DNA from 2 places in the Mesorhizobium sp. B2-4-18 genome. Region 2 is predicted to be linked to the other one. Evidence: riboswitches for the same ligand, from Rfam matches in the RefSeq annotation. Region 2 holds a riboswitch; the other holds the start of a gene.

Region 1 (7,448 bases), on a different contig from region 2:
GGCCGGGTCGGCGATGTTGTTCTCCAGCCGCGAGATCGACGCGGTCACTGCCTCGATCTTCTTGGGTAGGGACTCCAGCGCGAACTTCTGCTTGAACGACAATTTCTTCGCCGGCCCTTTTGGCGCCGCCAGATCGCTCCTGCCCGGTGCCGGCGCATCGCCGGCTTCCGCCTTGGCGCGCGCCTTGCGGTCGTCAAGCCTGGTGCCGCCGCGCTGCGCCAGCATGTCGGAATAGCCGCCGGCATATTCGACCCAGCGCCCGCCGCCGTCCGGCGCGATCACGCTGGTCACGGTGCGGTCGAGGAAATCGCGGTCGTGGCTGACCAGGATGACGGTGCCGGCAAAGCCGGCGACCAGTTCCTGCAGCAGTTCCAGCGTCTCCATGTCGAGATCGTTGGTCGGCTCATCGAGAACCAGAAGATTTGCAGGCCGTGCCAGCACGCGCGCCAGGATCAGCCGCGCCCGTTCGCCGCCGGACAGCTCGCGCACCGGTGTGCGGGCCTGTTCCGGCTTGAACAGGAAATCCTTCATATAGGACACGACATGGCGCTGCTCGCCATTGATGACGAGGTTCTCGCCGCGCCCGTCGGTCAGATATTGCGCCAGCGTCTCTTGCGGGTCGACCGCCTCGCGCTTCTGGTCGAGCGTGGCGATCTCCAGATTGGTGCCAAGCCGTATCGAACCCGCGTCCGGCGCCAATTCGCCGGTCAGCATCTTCAGAAGTGTCGTCTTGCCGGCGCCGTTCGGCCCGACAAGGCCGACGCGGTCGCCGCGCTGGATGCGGGTCGAGAAGCCCTTGACAACGGTAAGGTCGCCAAAGCTCTTCTCGATGTTCTTGGCCTCGATCACCAGCTTGCCGGATTCGGCGGCGTCGCTTGCCACCATTGTCGCGGTGCCTTCGGCGCCGCGATGGCCGCGAAAACGCTGGCGCATGGTCTGCAACTCGCCGAGGCGCCGCATGTTGCGCTTGCGCCGCGCCGTCACCCCGTAGCGCAGCCAGTGCTCCTCGCGCACGATCTGGCGGCCGAGCTTGTGCTGTTCGCGCTCTTCCTCTTCCAGCACCAGGTCGCGCCATTCCTCGAAATGGCCAAAGCCCTTGTCCAGCCTGCGCGTCTGGCCGCGATCGAGCCAGACTGTGGCGCGCGACACGCGCTCGAGGAAGCGGCGGTCATGCGAGATGACGATGAGCGCCGAGGAGGTCCGGACGAGCTCTTCTTCCAGCCATTCGATGACAGATAAATCAAGATGGTTAGTCGGCTCATCAAGAAGCAGGATGTCGGGCTCCGGCGCCATGACGCGGGCAAGCGCGGCGCGCCTGGCCTCTCCGCCGGACAGGTCGCCAGGCCGTTCTTCGCCCGACAGGCCGAGATGCTCCATCAGATAGCTGGCGCGGTAGGGATCGTCGGCGGGCCCGAGCCCGGCCTCGACATAGGCGCGCACGGTTGCAAAGCCGTCCATGTCGGGCATTTGCGGCAGATAACGCACCGTCGCCGAAGGCTGGCGGAACACCTCGCCGTCCTGTGGTTCGATCAGGCCGGCGGCGATCTTGAGCAGCGTCGACTTGCCGGACCCGTTGCGGCCGACCAGCGCGATCTTGTCGCCGGACGAAGCGGTCAAGGCGGCGCCGTCGAGCAGCGGCGCGCCGCCGAAGGTCAGTCTTATCCCGTCGAGATTGAGAAGAGGCGGGGCCATGTCAGCTTTCGGGCAATGGATAGGGATGGGCGAGCAGCAGCGCGCGGCCATGGCCGAGCGCGATGTCGAGGCGGCCCCCGGTCTTGCCGAACTTGACCTCGTTGGAAATGGTCAGCGACGAACCGAACGCCACCTCGACCTTGTCGAGCGGCCATTTGGCGCCGGTGACGGTCAGGCCGGAGAGTTCGGAGAAGCCGAGAATCGAGAACAGCGTGCCGTCGGCATAATCGAAGCCGGCCCTGCCGGGCAGCAAGGGAACACCTTCCTGGGCGCCGCTGGTCAGAAACACATCCATTCCGGCTTCGGCCAGCCGCAGGCCAAGCGCCAGATGCAGGAAGGCGTGGTCGGCGCGCTTGCCGCCGAAGGCGCCCGCCAGCACAAGGCGGGTCGCCCCGCGCTCCAGTGCGGCCGCGATCGCCAGTTCTCCGTCGGTCTTGTCCTTTTCCGCCGGGAAGGTTTGCCGCGGCACGGCGGCGAGGTCGGCGGGCAGATCAGCCGGGACCGAGTCGAAATCACCCACCCACAGTTCCGGCACGAGGCCCAGCATCCGCGCATGGCCGATGCCGGCGTCGGCGGCGATGACGCGCGAGCCTTCGACCTGGCGGTCGAGCCGAGGCGTGCGGATGAGGTCGCCGCCAAGCAGGATGGTGAATGTGCTCATATCCCGTCGCCTTACCAGCCCGGCACGGGAAACGGAAGGCGGCAAAGTCCCACTTGCGCGGGTCATCGGCCCGGCCTATGTGTCGAAACGCTCTAACGGGGTGCCGGACGCGAATTTCGCGGGCCGGCTGAGAGGCAGTGTCGCCAACCCGCTGAACCTGATCCGGTTTGTACCGGCGGAGGGATTAGACGTTTCGGACACTCCGACGCCTCAATTCCTTTCAACGCAAACGAAGGAGGCGCCGATGCGCACGCTTTTATATTTTCTGATCGCCGCCACGGCAGTGACCCTGTCCGGGCCGGCCTTGGCCAAGGATAAGCTCACCGTCTACACCTATGAGAGCTTCACCGCCGACTGGGGTCCAGGTCCCGTGGTGAAGAAGGAATTCGAGGCAGAATGCGGCTGCGATCTCGAGTTCGTCTCGGTCGCCGATGGCGTGGCGCTGCTCAACCGCGTCAAGCTGGAAGGCGCTTCGACCAAAGCCGACATCGTGCTCGGTCTCGACACCAATCTCACCGCCGATGCCAAGGCCTCGGGCCTGTTCGCGCCACATGGCGCAATAACGGACGTCAACGTGCCGGGTGGCTGGAGCGACGATACTTTTGTTCCCTTCGACTATGGCTACTTCGCCGTCGTCTACGATACCCAGAAGCTGAAATCGCCGCCGAAAAGCCTAAAGGATTTGGTCGAGGGTAGCGCCGACGACAAGATCGTCATCCAGGACCCGCGCACATCGACGCCCGGTCTTGGCCTGCTGTTGTGGATGAAGTCGGTCTATGGCGACAAGGCGCCGGAGGCCTGGGCCAAGCTCAAGACCAAGGTGCTGACCGTGACGCCGGGCTGGAGCGAAGCCTATGGCCTGTTCACCAAGGGCGAGGCACCGATGGTGCTGTCCTACACCACCTCGCCGGCCTACCACATGGTCGCCGAGAACACCGAGCGCTATCAGGCGGCCTCGTTCGAGGAAGGCGAATATCTGCAGATCGAGGTCGCGGGCATCACCACGACCGGCGCCAAGAATCCGCTGGCGGAAAAGTTCATGGCCTTCATGACCGGGCCGAAATTCCAGGACGCCATCCCCGAGACCAACTGGATGTTCCCGGCCGGCAAGACCAACAAGCCGCTCAACCCCGCCTTCGACAAACTGGTCAAGCCGACCAAAACCTTGCTGTTCAGCCCGGAGGAGGTGGCGGCCAACCGCAAGGCCTGGGTCGATGAATGGCTGGCGGTTATGAGCAAGTAGGTTTTGTGGGCTAATCTCGTGAGATGAACGCTCTACGGCGACGCTCCCTAAGCTTCACCCAATCGTTGATGTGCGGTGTGCAAACCCGCTCTGATCCCCGCATCACAGCTGGCGTGATAGGGCTCGCCGCCATCGCCATTTTGATCGGCGGCGCGTTTGCGGGGCTGCTTGTCGAAGGCGCTCGCGATTTTTCCGGCGCTTGGGCTGCGTTCGATCCCTACCTGTTCCGGGTCGTGCGCTTCACGCTCTGGCAGGCGGCCCTGTCGACGCTGCTCTCGGTCGGGCCGGCCCTGCTCGTGGCGCGGGCGCTGTCGCGGCATCCACGGTTTTTCGGCCGTGCCTTCATCCTGCAGCTCTTCGCCGTGCCGCTGGCGCTGCCGGCGATTGTCGCGGCGCTCGGCATCCTTGCGCTCTATGGCCGCGCCGGATATTTCTCCGGCATTCTCAGCGTCGTCGGCGGCCAGGGTTGGCCGGGCATCTATGGCCTGTCCGGCATTCTCGTCGCCCATGTCTTCTTCAATCTGCCGCTGGCCACCCGCCTGTTCCTCGAGGCGCTGCGGACCATTCCCTCCGACCAGTGGCGGCTGGCGAGCCAGCTCGGCATGGGGGCGCCGCCGGCATTCCGGCTGATCGAGTGGCCGACGCTGCGTGCCGCGCTGCCCGGTGTCGCCGGACTTGTCTTCATGCTGTGCATCACATCCTTCACCATCGTGCTGACGCTCGGCGGCGGGCCGGCCGCGACGACGCTCGAAGTCGGCATCTATCAGGCATTGCGCTTCGATTTCGATCCCGCGAGGGCTGTCGCGCTGACAACGCTGCAGATCGCCTTGACCTTCATCGTGGTGCTGGCGTTGACCCGGCTCGGAGCCGACGTCGTCGGCGACGTCAACCTGCCGGTCGCGCCGCGCCGCTACCTCTCCGTCAACAGGACCGAAGCCTGGCTGAACGCGACGCTCATCGTGTTGGCCTTGCTCTTCGTTGCCGGGCCGATGGCGGCGACCGTGGCGGCCGGACTTGGCGCCGACCTCAGCCGGCTTGCCGGCGAGGCCACTGTCCGTCAGGCGACGCTGACCAGTGCTGTGCTCGCTTTCCTTTCGGCCTTGCTTTCGGTGATGCTTTCGCTGGCATTGACCATGGCGCGCAGGGCGCTAGCGTCGAACCGCCGCTTCGGGGCAAGGACACTGCTCGAACATGCCACCGATACGGGCGCCGGGTTTGTCCTGGTCGTGCCGCCGATCGTCGTCGGCGCCGGCTGGTTCCTGTTGCTGCGCCATGTCGGCGATGTCTTTGCCATCGCGCCGCTCATGGTCGTCACCGTCAACGCTGTCATGGCGATGCCTTTTGCGCTGCGCGCCATCCGTCCCGCCTATGACGCGGCAAGCGAGCGTCACGAGCGGCTTTGCGCGCAGCTCGGAATTTCCGGCTGGTCAAGACTGTGGCTGGTCGACTGGCCGACGTTGCGGCGGCCGCTGGCCACCGCTTTTGCCTTCGCCATGGCACTGTCGCTCGGCGATCTCGGCGTCATCGCCCTGTTCGGCAGTGATTCCGTGCAGACCTTGCCCTACCTTCTCCTGGCGCGCATGGGCAGCTACCGAACCGAGGACGCCGCCGGCTTGGCGCTGCTGCTCGGCCTTGTCTGCCTGGCACTGGTGCTGGCAGCGGACCGGCTGGGAAAGGAGACGGCCCGCAATGTCTGACGGGGCGGCTGGCGGCAAAGGGGTTTCGGTGCGGCTGGACAAGGTTTCGTTCAGCTATGGCGAGGCGTCGTTCGCCTTCGATGCCGAGTTCACGGCGGGGCAAATCACCGCCATCATGGGACCGAGCGGCTCCGGAAAGTCGACGCTGCTCAATCTGGTGGCCGGGTTCGAGCCGCCGCGATCCGGCCGCGTGCTGATCGGCGGGGCCGATGTCAGCACCGCGCCACCGGCGGCGCGGCCAGTGTCGATGGTTTTTCAGGAAAACAACCTTTTCGCGCATCTTTCCGTCGAGCAGAATGTCGGGCTCGGCCGTTCGCCATCGTTGCGGCTGGCCGAAGCCGATCGCGCTGCGATCGCCGATGCGCTTGCGCGCACCGGTCTTGCCGGCAAGGAGAAGCGGCTGCCGCGCGAACTTTCCGGCGGCGAGCGCCAGCGCGTTGCCCTGGCTCGCGTGCTGGTGCGTGACCGCCCGGTGCTGCTGCTCGACGAGCCCTTCGCTTCGCTTGGGCCCGCCTTGCGAGACGATATGCTCGACCTGGTTGCCAGCCTGCATGCCGAGCGTGGCATGACGGTGCTGCTCGTCACGCATCAGCCGCAAGATGCCCGCCGCATCGGTCAGAGGCTGGTGTTTCTCGAGAACGGCGCCGTCGCCGCTATCGGCACGGCGGATGATTTTTTTGCCGGGGCTGGTCCGGAGGCATTCCGGCGCTATATCGGAGCCGGTGCCGGGGATTCCTTATCACGGGATATTGCCCGGAAGCGGACATAATTTACGCTCAAACCGGCTCGATGCGATGTGGCGCTTGCTTGCCATGACTGGAGTAGTGTGGCTAGGTCCGCTCGATACCGGTCCGGCACAGGCCGTGATTTGCCTACAGCTTCCGCCGCATGCTCCGAGGGCGCGTGACGGATACTGTAGCAGTTTGTTTTGCGCATGTGGTCATGCGCAGGGACCTGAAAGGAAGCCGTTCTGGCGATCGGCGTTGACAGGCTACGAATGAACCCGCTGGCGCGCTTTCTGGCGCTGGCCGGCTTTGCCGTGGCGCTGGCAAGCTGCCAGATGTTCACGCCTCCGGAAGTCCAGGAATCAGGCTTCCAGCCATCCGACAAGCCGATCACAGTCGACAATGTCGCCGCCAACAACAAGCTCGCGGAACTCGCCAAGGCGCAGCATCCGCGCATCCTGGCGACCTATGGCGGCGAATATTCCGATCCCAAGCTCGAACGCATGGTCGCCAAGGTGGTCGGCAATCTGACCGTGGTGTCGGCGAACCCAACCCAGACCTATCGCATCACCATCCTCAATTCGCCCAACGTCAACGCCTTCGCGCTGCCGGGCGGCTATCTCTACATAACGCGCGGCCTCTTGGCGCTGGCCAATGATTCGTCCGAGCTCGCCGCCGTCATCGCGCATGAGATGGGCCACGTCACCGCCAATCATGGGCTGCAGCGCCAGCAGCTGGAGGCCGAGGAAGGTCTGGCGACCAAGGTCGTTTCCGATGTGCTTGGCGACAGCCCGACCGCCAAGGCTGCACTCATCCGCGGCAAGCTCAGGCTGGCGCAGTTCTCGCGCAACCAGGAGCTTGAGGCTGACGCCATCGGCATCAAGTCGATCGGCGAAGCCGGCTACGATCCCTATGCCGCCGGCCGCTTCCTGCAGTCGATGTCGGCCTATACCGATTTCCGCTCGATCAGCGGCGCCACCGACGCCAGCCTCGACTTCCTGGCGACGCACCCCAACACACCGCAACGCATCGATTTGGCACAGCGGCACGCCCGCCAGTTCGGTGCGCCCGGCTTCGGTACACGCGACCGCGATTCCTTCCTCGCCGGCATAGACGGCCTGCTTTACGGCGACACGCCGGAAGAAGGCTATGTGCGCGGCGAAACCTTCCTGCATCCAGGCTTGGGCGTGTCGTTCACGGTGCCGGACGGTTTCATCATCGACAATTCGGCGGCGGCCGTGACGGCGACCGGTCCCGGCGACATAGCGATCCGCTTCGACGGCGTTTCGATCGACAAGAACCGCGCCCTGACCGACTATATCAGAAGCGGCTGGGTGGCCGGGCTCGACGACAGCACCGTCAAGCAGGAAACCATCAACGGCAATGAGGCGGCGACCGCCCATGCAGGCGCCGAAGGCTGGCAGTTCGAT
Region 2 (7,448 bases):
GTCCAGTATGCCCGCGCCACCGGGCTGCCGCTGGCCAGTGACGACACCACGACGCTGGCGGCTGCCTTTCTCATCGGCGTCTGCGCCATGTGGATCTCGGATATTCTGTTCGAGGTGATCGTGCGGAAGTTCAGGCCAGCCCCGGAGGACTGACGGCCGGCCCTGCTTTGGGACCGGCACCTGAGGCCTCGATCGAACCAAAAGCCCGCCTTGGCTCACGCCAGGGCGGGCTTTCTCGCGTTTCCGGGCAGCTCGCCGTTTCACGGATACGAGGCCCGGCTCCTCTTCGGCGCAAGGTCGGAAAACCGTACTCAGGCCAGGATGTTGACGGCGCGGGCCGCGACCAGCGCGATCGTGAGCAGCGAGATCATCGCCTCCGCCATCATCAAAAGCTTGGCGCGCTGGGAAAGCGGCAAGGTGTCGGTTGGTGAAAACGCCGTCGCATTGGTAAAGGCGAGGAAGAAATAATCAACGAAGCCAGGCAGCCAGTCGCGGATCTCGCGATCGTCCAGGGTCATTTGCGGAAACAGGAAATCGGCATGGGCGCGTTTGACCAGTCCGCAGGTCGGCGGCCCGCCGCGATCGGTGCTCCAGAACCACAAGGCGAAGACGATGATGTTGGTGAGCCAGATGTTGAGCGCGTCGACGAGCAATGTCTGGCCGCTGCTGCCGGCATGTCCCGCCAGCAACACGCGCACCAGCAGCACCAGCGAACCGCAGTTCATGACGCTGACGACGCCGGTCATTACCAGGGCCGTCCTGCGGATCATGACGCGAAAACGGCCGACGAGATACCAGTGCTCTTCCTCGACCGCTTTCTGGGTGGCGACCTGCGTCCAGGCGGTGGCCACGGACAGGGGCACCAGCAGGGCGGCCTCCAGCGCCGGCGCCAGCCAGCGAGGGCCGAACGAAAGATCGTTGATGACCAGAAGCTGCAGGCAGATGATGACGAGGACAGCGCGCGCGCCAGCCAGAAGTCGAGCGCGCGGTGATGGATGACGGCATGCTGGTGACGCATCGAATGTCCGGGATGCTGAAGTGGGATCAGGTGTGCGGGCTGTTTTGCCCGGGGAGGGCAATAGAACGCCGAGATTCCCGCTCAATCTTGGTATTGCAATGGCGCACAAGTATACTTTTTTGTAAGCTTTGACCTTGGGGCTATTCGGCAAACCGGGCGATGTGATTTAAGCGCGGCATGGCGGGAATTGACGACTCCATGGATCGTTGGGTGCCGGCAGCACTGCCTGCCGTGGGCCTGGACTCGTCATTGGTCTGGTCCGCGCTGCTTCGGCACCCTTGGGGTTTGCTGGCACTTTTGTGCCTGGTGCAGATCCTGTGCTGGACCCTGGTGCCAACACTCATCGATCCCGCACCGCCCGGCGACGTCGTGGAAGGCTTCATGTGGGGCCGCGAATGGGTGCTTTTGACCTACAAGCATCCGCAACTCCCCGGCTGGCTGCTCGAGACCAGTCATCTCCTGACCGGATCGTTCCGCTGGCCGCAATATCTGCTGGCCCAGCTGACGATCTCGGCCACTTTCGTCCTGGTCTGCCTGCTGGCTCGCGACACGCTCGGCCGCGACAAAGCGCTGGCCGCCGTGCTTTTGATGCCGTCGGTCTATTTCTTCGGCTGGCCGACGCCGCAATTCAATCACGACTATGCGCAGATGCCGTTCTGGGCGGCGATCTGCTGGTTGCTGTGGCGCGCCAGCCGCGGCGGCGGGCCGGGCTGGTGGCTGGCGCTCGGATTGGTGTCGGGCGTTGGGCTCTACGCCAAGTTCTCCACCGGCTTGCTGCTTGCCTTCGGCGGCCTCTGGCTGCTGTGCGACCCACGTGCGCGCAGCCGGCTGGCGACACCCTGGCCATGGCTTGGCCTGGCTGTGTTTCTCGCCGTCGCCGCGCCGCTTGCCATCGCACTCTACCGCATCGATTTCCTGCCGTTGACCTATTTCGCCGGCCGCGATGCATGGGTGAGCGAGCATCGAGCGCGGCTCTATTATATCGGCGTCCAGATGGCCGGCCTTTCCGGCTTTCTCCTGGTGTTGGCGCTATCAGGGCTATTGCGGCGCTCACCAGCCCCGCAAGTGCCGGTCGAGCGCGACACGCTCGTCTATCTCTGCTGGATGGGGCTTGGGCCGGCGGCGCTGATCATGGTGGTCTCGTTGTTCACCGGCACCGGGGAAGCCTGGGGCGCGCCGATGTACAATCTTGTCGGCGTCGTCGCGCTCGCCTTTCTCGGTCACCGGCTCGGTGCCGTCGAGATGAGAAGGTTGGCGATCTGCGCCTTCATCTGCATCGTCGCCATGTCGGGCGCCTATGGGGCGATCCGATGGACGGACTGCAATGTGCGTGGACGCATGGACGCCGTCTGCTGGCCGGCGCGGCCGATCTCGGACGAGGCCGAGGCAATCTGGCACGCGGCGGCGCCGGGCCGGCTCGACATCGTCGGTGGCGACACCAATCTTGCCATGCTGGCTGGCCTCAACGCCTATGACAAGCCGTCTATCTTCACCGATCTCGATATGCGGTTCGCACCCTGGATTACGAGGCAGCGGTTGCGCGACCACGGCATGCTGATGGTCTGGTCGGGTCGTCACGTGCCGTCAAGGCTGCTGGCATGGGTGGACAATATCCCGGTCAAGACCGTTCTTTTCAACTGGTCGCGCGAGGCACCGCCGGTGGTGATCAGCTTTGCCGTCATTCCGCCCGGCACGCGATATCTGCCGGCTGCCGCCAGCAGCCGGACCCGGCATCCGCGCAGCTAGGGTGAGCGGCGACGTGCGATCCCATTCCCTATAATACAAGCGGACGGCCGCTCGTCTGACTGGACGAACCAGGCAACAATGCCCATTTATGGCGCTATCCAAGTTTGTTGCCGCGCAATTCCCGACGGAGAGCCGCTACACTTCCCCGGAATTGCCTTTTGAGGAGACGTGACATGGCGACTTCGAGTGAACGTGCAGTGCTTGCCGGCGGCTGCTTCTGGGGCATGCAGGATTTGATCCGGCGCTTCCCGGGAGTCCTTGCCACGCGTGTCGGCTACAGTGGCGGCGACGTGCCGAACGCCACCTATCGCAATCATGGCACGCATGCCGAAGCCATCGAGATCACCTTCGACCCGGCGAGAATCAGCTTTCGCCAGCTTCTGGAATTCTTCTTCCAGATACATGATCCGACGACGCGCAATCGCCAGGGAAACGATGTCGGCATGAGCTATCGCTCCGCAATCTACTACACCGATGAGGAGCAGAAGCGTGTGGCGGAGGACACCATCGCCGATGTCGACGCCTCCGGCCTGTGGCCCGGCAAGGTCGTCACCGAACTTGCGCCGGCCGGAGCGTTCTGGGAGGCCGAACCCGAGCACCAGGACTATCTCGAGAAATATCCCAACGGCTACACCTGCCATTTCGTCAGACCAGGCTGGAAGCTGCCGGTTCGTGAAAAGGCGGTTTCATAAGGTTCACCAGCCGTTTTGGCGGTAGGTGGGGTATAAACGCCCGTCGATTGCCAAGGATCATACGCATAGGGGCTGTTGGCCGCCGTGGCGGTTGACAGTTCGTTGCGTTGCTGGCCAACTGTGTGGGTTGATCGATCATCGGGGATGAGCATGAAGAAGATCTACGAAAAGCCGGTGTTGGTGAAGCGGGAAAGACTCTCAAGTGTTGCGGCGGGACCGCTTTCTTCCAAGGCAGCCTGACCGGCCAGGCCGGCTTTCGGGCCTGGCTGGCCGAGTTGTAACGGTGATCGAATTGCTGGTGCGGGCAGGCTACGTCTTGCCCCGCTGGGCTTGAGAAGATGATTTCTTCCGAACCCGCGGCCTGCGCCGGGCAACTCAATGCAATTTTCATCCTGGATGTTTCTGCTTATACCGGGCCGCTGCTTTCCGGATGGATCGAGGCGGGAAACCGTGTTGGTGCGATCATCGTGCCTGGTTTTCAACGCCCATCCAGAGGCTTCAGCATTGGCAATTTTCGGCGCAGGCTGAGGCGCCGGCTTTTGCTCAGGCGCCATCTCGGCAACACGCCGGTAAAGCTGATCGAATTCCGCCGGCCTTACGACTGGAACGAGCTTGCCCGGCAATTGCCTGATATCGCCGCGGATGTGCTGATCTGCTTCGCTTTCCCGACCTTGATCCCGCAGCAGCTGCTCGACCTCTTTCCCAAGGGCGGGCTTAATTTTCATCCGGCGCTGCTGCCCAACTACCGGGGGCCGCATCCTCTCCATCGTCTTGTCGCGGATGGCCAGCATGCGGTCCATGGCGGCGTGACACTGCATAAGATGTCGGCCAATTTCGACGACGGCGACATCCTCGGACAAGTGCTGTTCACCGAAGCAGACTGGGCATCGCGGCGGGATATGGTGGACGGCGTGGCGAGCGCGATGCGCCGGTTGGTGCGTGAGGTGGCGCCAGCCTATTGCAAGAATCTGGTGTCGGGGATGCGGCAGCCAGCCGGTGATTTCGTCTGGGCTCGACTTGAGCGGGACCACATGGCGATTTCGTCCGACATGTCAATCGGGCACGTTGCCCGGATGTGGCACGTATTGGGCGCTAAACCCGGTATCTATCTGGATGTCGCCGGCCGCAAGGTCAGGCTGGCCTTCCAGGTCAGGCGACTGGGTCCGCCAACCGGAAAGGGTCCCGTAAGGCGGTGGGGGATGGTGGAGTTCGATCTTGCCAATGGCCGGGTTCGGCACCTCATCTACGGGCGCCTGCTCAAACGGCTGATGAAAATATACGCCTCATTCCCACGCCCCCGGGCCGGCAAACCGTACGCTGAATTAAGGGTCTTTGGCCGGGTGGGCAGTGAAGCGGCACCAGAGCCGCAAGCGGGTAGTCGCGGACACTGAATCCCAATAATGGGAACCGCGGAAACTGCGTCCGCGGTTCTCATATCGCGATGGCAAACTACTTTCCGCAGTTGTTGTCGTTCACGGTCGGCGCGGTGGCGTTGCCATTGGCGTCCGTCTGTGCACCCTGCGGGTTGGTCGGGCAATTCTTGTCCGCATTGGAATTCATGTCGCCCGGCGTGGTGGTCGTGCTGTTGGTCGCGCCCGGATCGATCGTACTGGGTGAAGCCGGGGTGCTTGGGTCCACAGTGACGGACTTGCCGCTACCGCCGGGCCCATCCGCGCCCGCTGCGCTATTGCTTTGTGCCATGGCGGATGTTGCAACGGCAATGGTGAAGGCCGAAGCCGCGAGGATTTTCATGAACATGATTTGTCTCCATTTTCTGTGAACTCGTCGCCGGGAACGGTGCACGGTTTCGCGGAAATCATGAACCGCTCAATCTCTTGTTTTGACACAATCCCGAACGGAAAATTGGTCCTGGAATCGCGTCCAGCGACTGGTGGGACAACCCCTCGGAATGGCGAAGGTTCCAGACAAATTTCCGCGCCGGCGATGTCCAATTGCCCTGGAGCTCGGGCAATGCTTTAGCGCGGCTTGCCAAAAAAAACAGCTTTCCCAACCGTCCGAATGATGCTTTAACGCGCCTATCCACAGGGGTGCTCCGTACGGTCGGGGCTGAGACGGGGGCGGCAAGCCCACAGACCCTAGAAGCTGATCTGGGTAATACCAGCGGAGCGAGGCGGGCGATGTTTTCAGGCGCACAGGTTTCCCTATATCCAATGGCCGACGATTTCGTCGGCATCATTCTGGGCGCGCTCGGCGCGCTCGATCCGTACCGCGATAAGCTCAGGATCGAGACCGACGACATTTCGACCTTGCTGGTCGGGCCCCCCGAGGTGTTATTCCCTGCGCTGCGCGACCTTTTCGTGGCCGCGTCTCGCAGCGGCAGGCATTGCGTGCTGTCAGCCACCATTTCGCGTGGCTGCCCAGGCGAGCCGGATGACCCGATCTGCCGCTCCGACACGTTCGGCGGACCTGCCGGGCCACTCGGCCCGCGCAAGCAAGCCGCCATCACCGCAGTGCGCGGCGCGCCGGCCACTGGCCAGCCGGCGGCGGCGCAGTTCTCGCTCTATGTGATGGGCACTGACGACCACATGGACGAAATCTATGGCTGCATAGATTTCCTGAAGCAGTCCGGCGTCTACGATCGCTCCAAGAATTTCTGCACCAAGCTGCGCGGCGATGCCGGCGCGATCTTCTCGGCCCTCGATGAAGCCTTCTACCGCTTCGGGCCCGGCGCCGGCCATGTAACCCTCGATGTCACGGTCTCGGCCAACAGTCCCACCGCCGTCTGAACCGCTCGTGGTCTCATCGTCATTCAACCCGCGTAACGTCGCGGGCTTCTTCGCAAAAACAGCGCCGGCCGTGATATCGATCGGTTTGGTGCTCGTGGCCTGGGAACTGTACGCAAACATTTCCGGCATCAAGCCGACGGTTCTGCCGGCGCCCTCGCGCGTCTTCGAACAGGCGATGCTCAATCGGGAAGCCTTGGTCGACAACGCCATTCCCACGGTCCGCGCCACGCTGATCGGTTTTGCCTGTTCGCTCAGTGCCGCCTTCGCCCTGTCGATGCTGGTCGACTTCTTCCAGCCTTTGCGGCGAGCGCTGTTTCCCATCTTCATAGTCAGCCAGACTTTGCCGCTGGTCGCCATCGCGCCATTGGTGGTGCTGTGGTTCGGCTTCGGGCTGGCGCCCAAGATCGTGCTGGTGGCGCTGGTCACCTTCTTCCCGATGCTGGTCGCGCTGGTACAGGGCTACGAGGCTACCGAGGTGGAGATCGGTCAGATGCTGCGTGCCATGGGAGCAGGGCGTTGGCGTGTCTTCATGCTGGCACGATTGCCTTCGGCGCTGCCTTATTTCTTCGCTGGCCTCAGGATATCCATCACCTATGCCGTCGTCGGCGCCATTTTCGCCGAATATGCAGGCGCGGCCAAAGGGCTGGGCATCTACATGCTCAACGCCAAGAACAATTTCCGTCCCGACCTGGTGCTCGCCGCCGTCTGCGTCAGCGCAGCGCTCACCCTTGTCCTGTTCGGGCTGACGATGCTGCTGCAGCGTCTTGCCATGCCCTGGGAACGAGCCCCTGGCAGGCAAGGCGCTGGAAAAGGTCCAGAAGCATGAGCCGGCTCGAATTGCGGCATGTTCGCAAGGCGTTTGGCGGGCTCGATGTGCTCGCCGACATTTCGCTTCGTGTCGATGCCGGCGAATTCGTCTCGATCCTTGGACCTTCGGGAGCCGGCAAGTCGACGCTGTTCCAGCTTCTGACCGGCGCCGAGCATGGCGAGGGTGAGATGTTCTTCGACGGCGTGCCGCTCGACGATCACGGCAGGCATTTCGCCTTCATGCCGCAGCGCGACGCGCTGATGCCGTGGCGGCGCATCCTCGACAACACCACGCTCGGACTCGAGGTGCAAGGCGTCAGCCGCAAGGCGGCACGGAAGCGTGTGGCTCCGCTGATTGCCGAGTTCGGCCTTGCCGGCTTCGAGTGGCACTTTCCAGCGCAGCTCTCGGGCGGCATGCGCCAGCGCACGGCGCTTTTA

Evidence for each region. A riboswitch is a leader RNA that binds a small molecule or an ion and turns the genes downstream of it on or off. The one in region 2 is predicted to bind thiamine pyrophosphate.
Region 1: another riboswitch for thiamine pyrophosphate. It lies ahead of thiB (thiamine ABC transporter substrate binding subunit); the one in region 2 lies ahead of FJ527_RS23400 (YkoF family thiamine/hydroxymethylpyrimidine-binding protein).

The regions. Positions count from the first base shown of each region.
Region 1 is NZ_VFUW01000003.1:165,046-172,493, reverse strand. It holds gene FJ527_RS07940 (ABC-F family ATP-binding cassette domain-containing protein) at 1-1,692, opposite strand, end outside; gene FJ527_RS07935 (thiamine diphosphokinase) at 1,694-2,353, opposite strand; TPP riboswitch at 2,440-2,554, shown strand; gene thiB (thiamine ABC transporter substrate binding subunit) at 2,598-3,596, shown strand; gene thiP (thiamine/thiamine pyrophosphate ABC transporter permease) at 3,665-5,293, shown strand; gene thiQ (thiamine ABC transporter ATP-binding protein) at 5,286-6,062, shown strand; gene FJ527_RS07915 (M48 family metalloprotease) at 6,291-7,448, shown strand, end outside.
Region 2 is NZ_VFUW01000010.1:177,795-185,242, forward strand. It holds gene FJ527_RS23370 (hypothetical protein) at 1-153, shown strand, start outside; partial or broken gene FJ527_RS23375 (hypothetical protein) at 312-1,018, opposite strand; gene FJ527_RS23380 (glycosyltransferase family 39 protein) at 1,217-2,764, shown strand; gene msrA (peptide-methionine (S)-S-oxide reductase MsrA) at 2,938-3,456, shown strand; gene FJ527_RS29500 (putative RiPP precursor) at 3,607-3,696, shown strand; gene FJ527_RS23390 (formyltransferase family protein) at 3,795-4,847, shown strand; gene FJ527_RS23395 (hypothetical protein) at 4,906-5,214, opposite strand; TPP riboswitch at 5,491-5,604, shown strand; gene FJ527_RS23400 (YkoF family thiamine/hydroxymethylpyrimidine-binding protein) at 5,595-6,203, shown strand; gene FJ527_RS23405 (ABC transporter permease) at 6,166-7,029, shown strand; gene FJ527_RS23410 (ABC transporter ATP-binding protein) at 7,026-7,448, shown strand, end outside.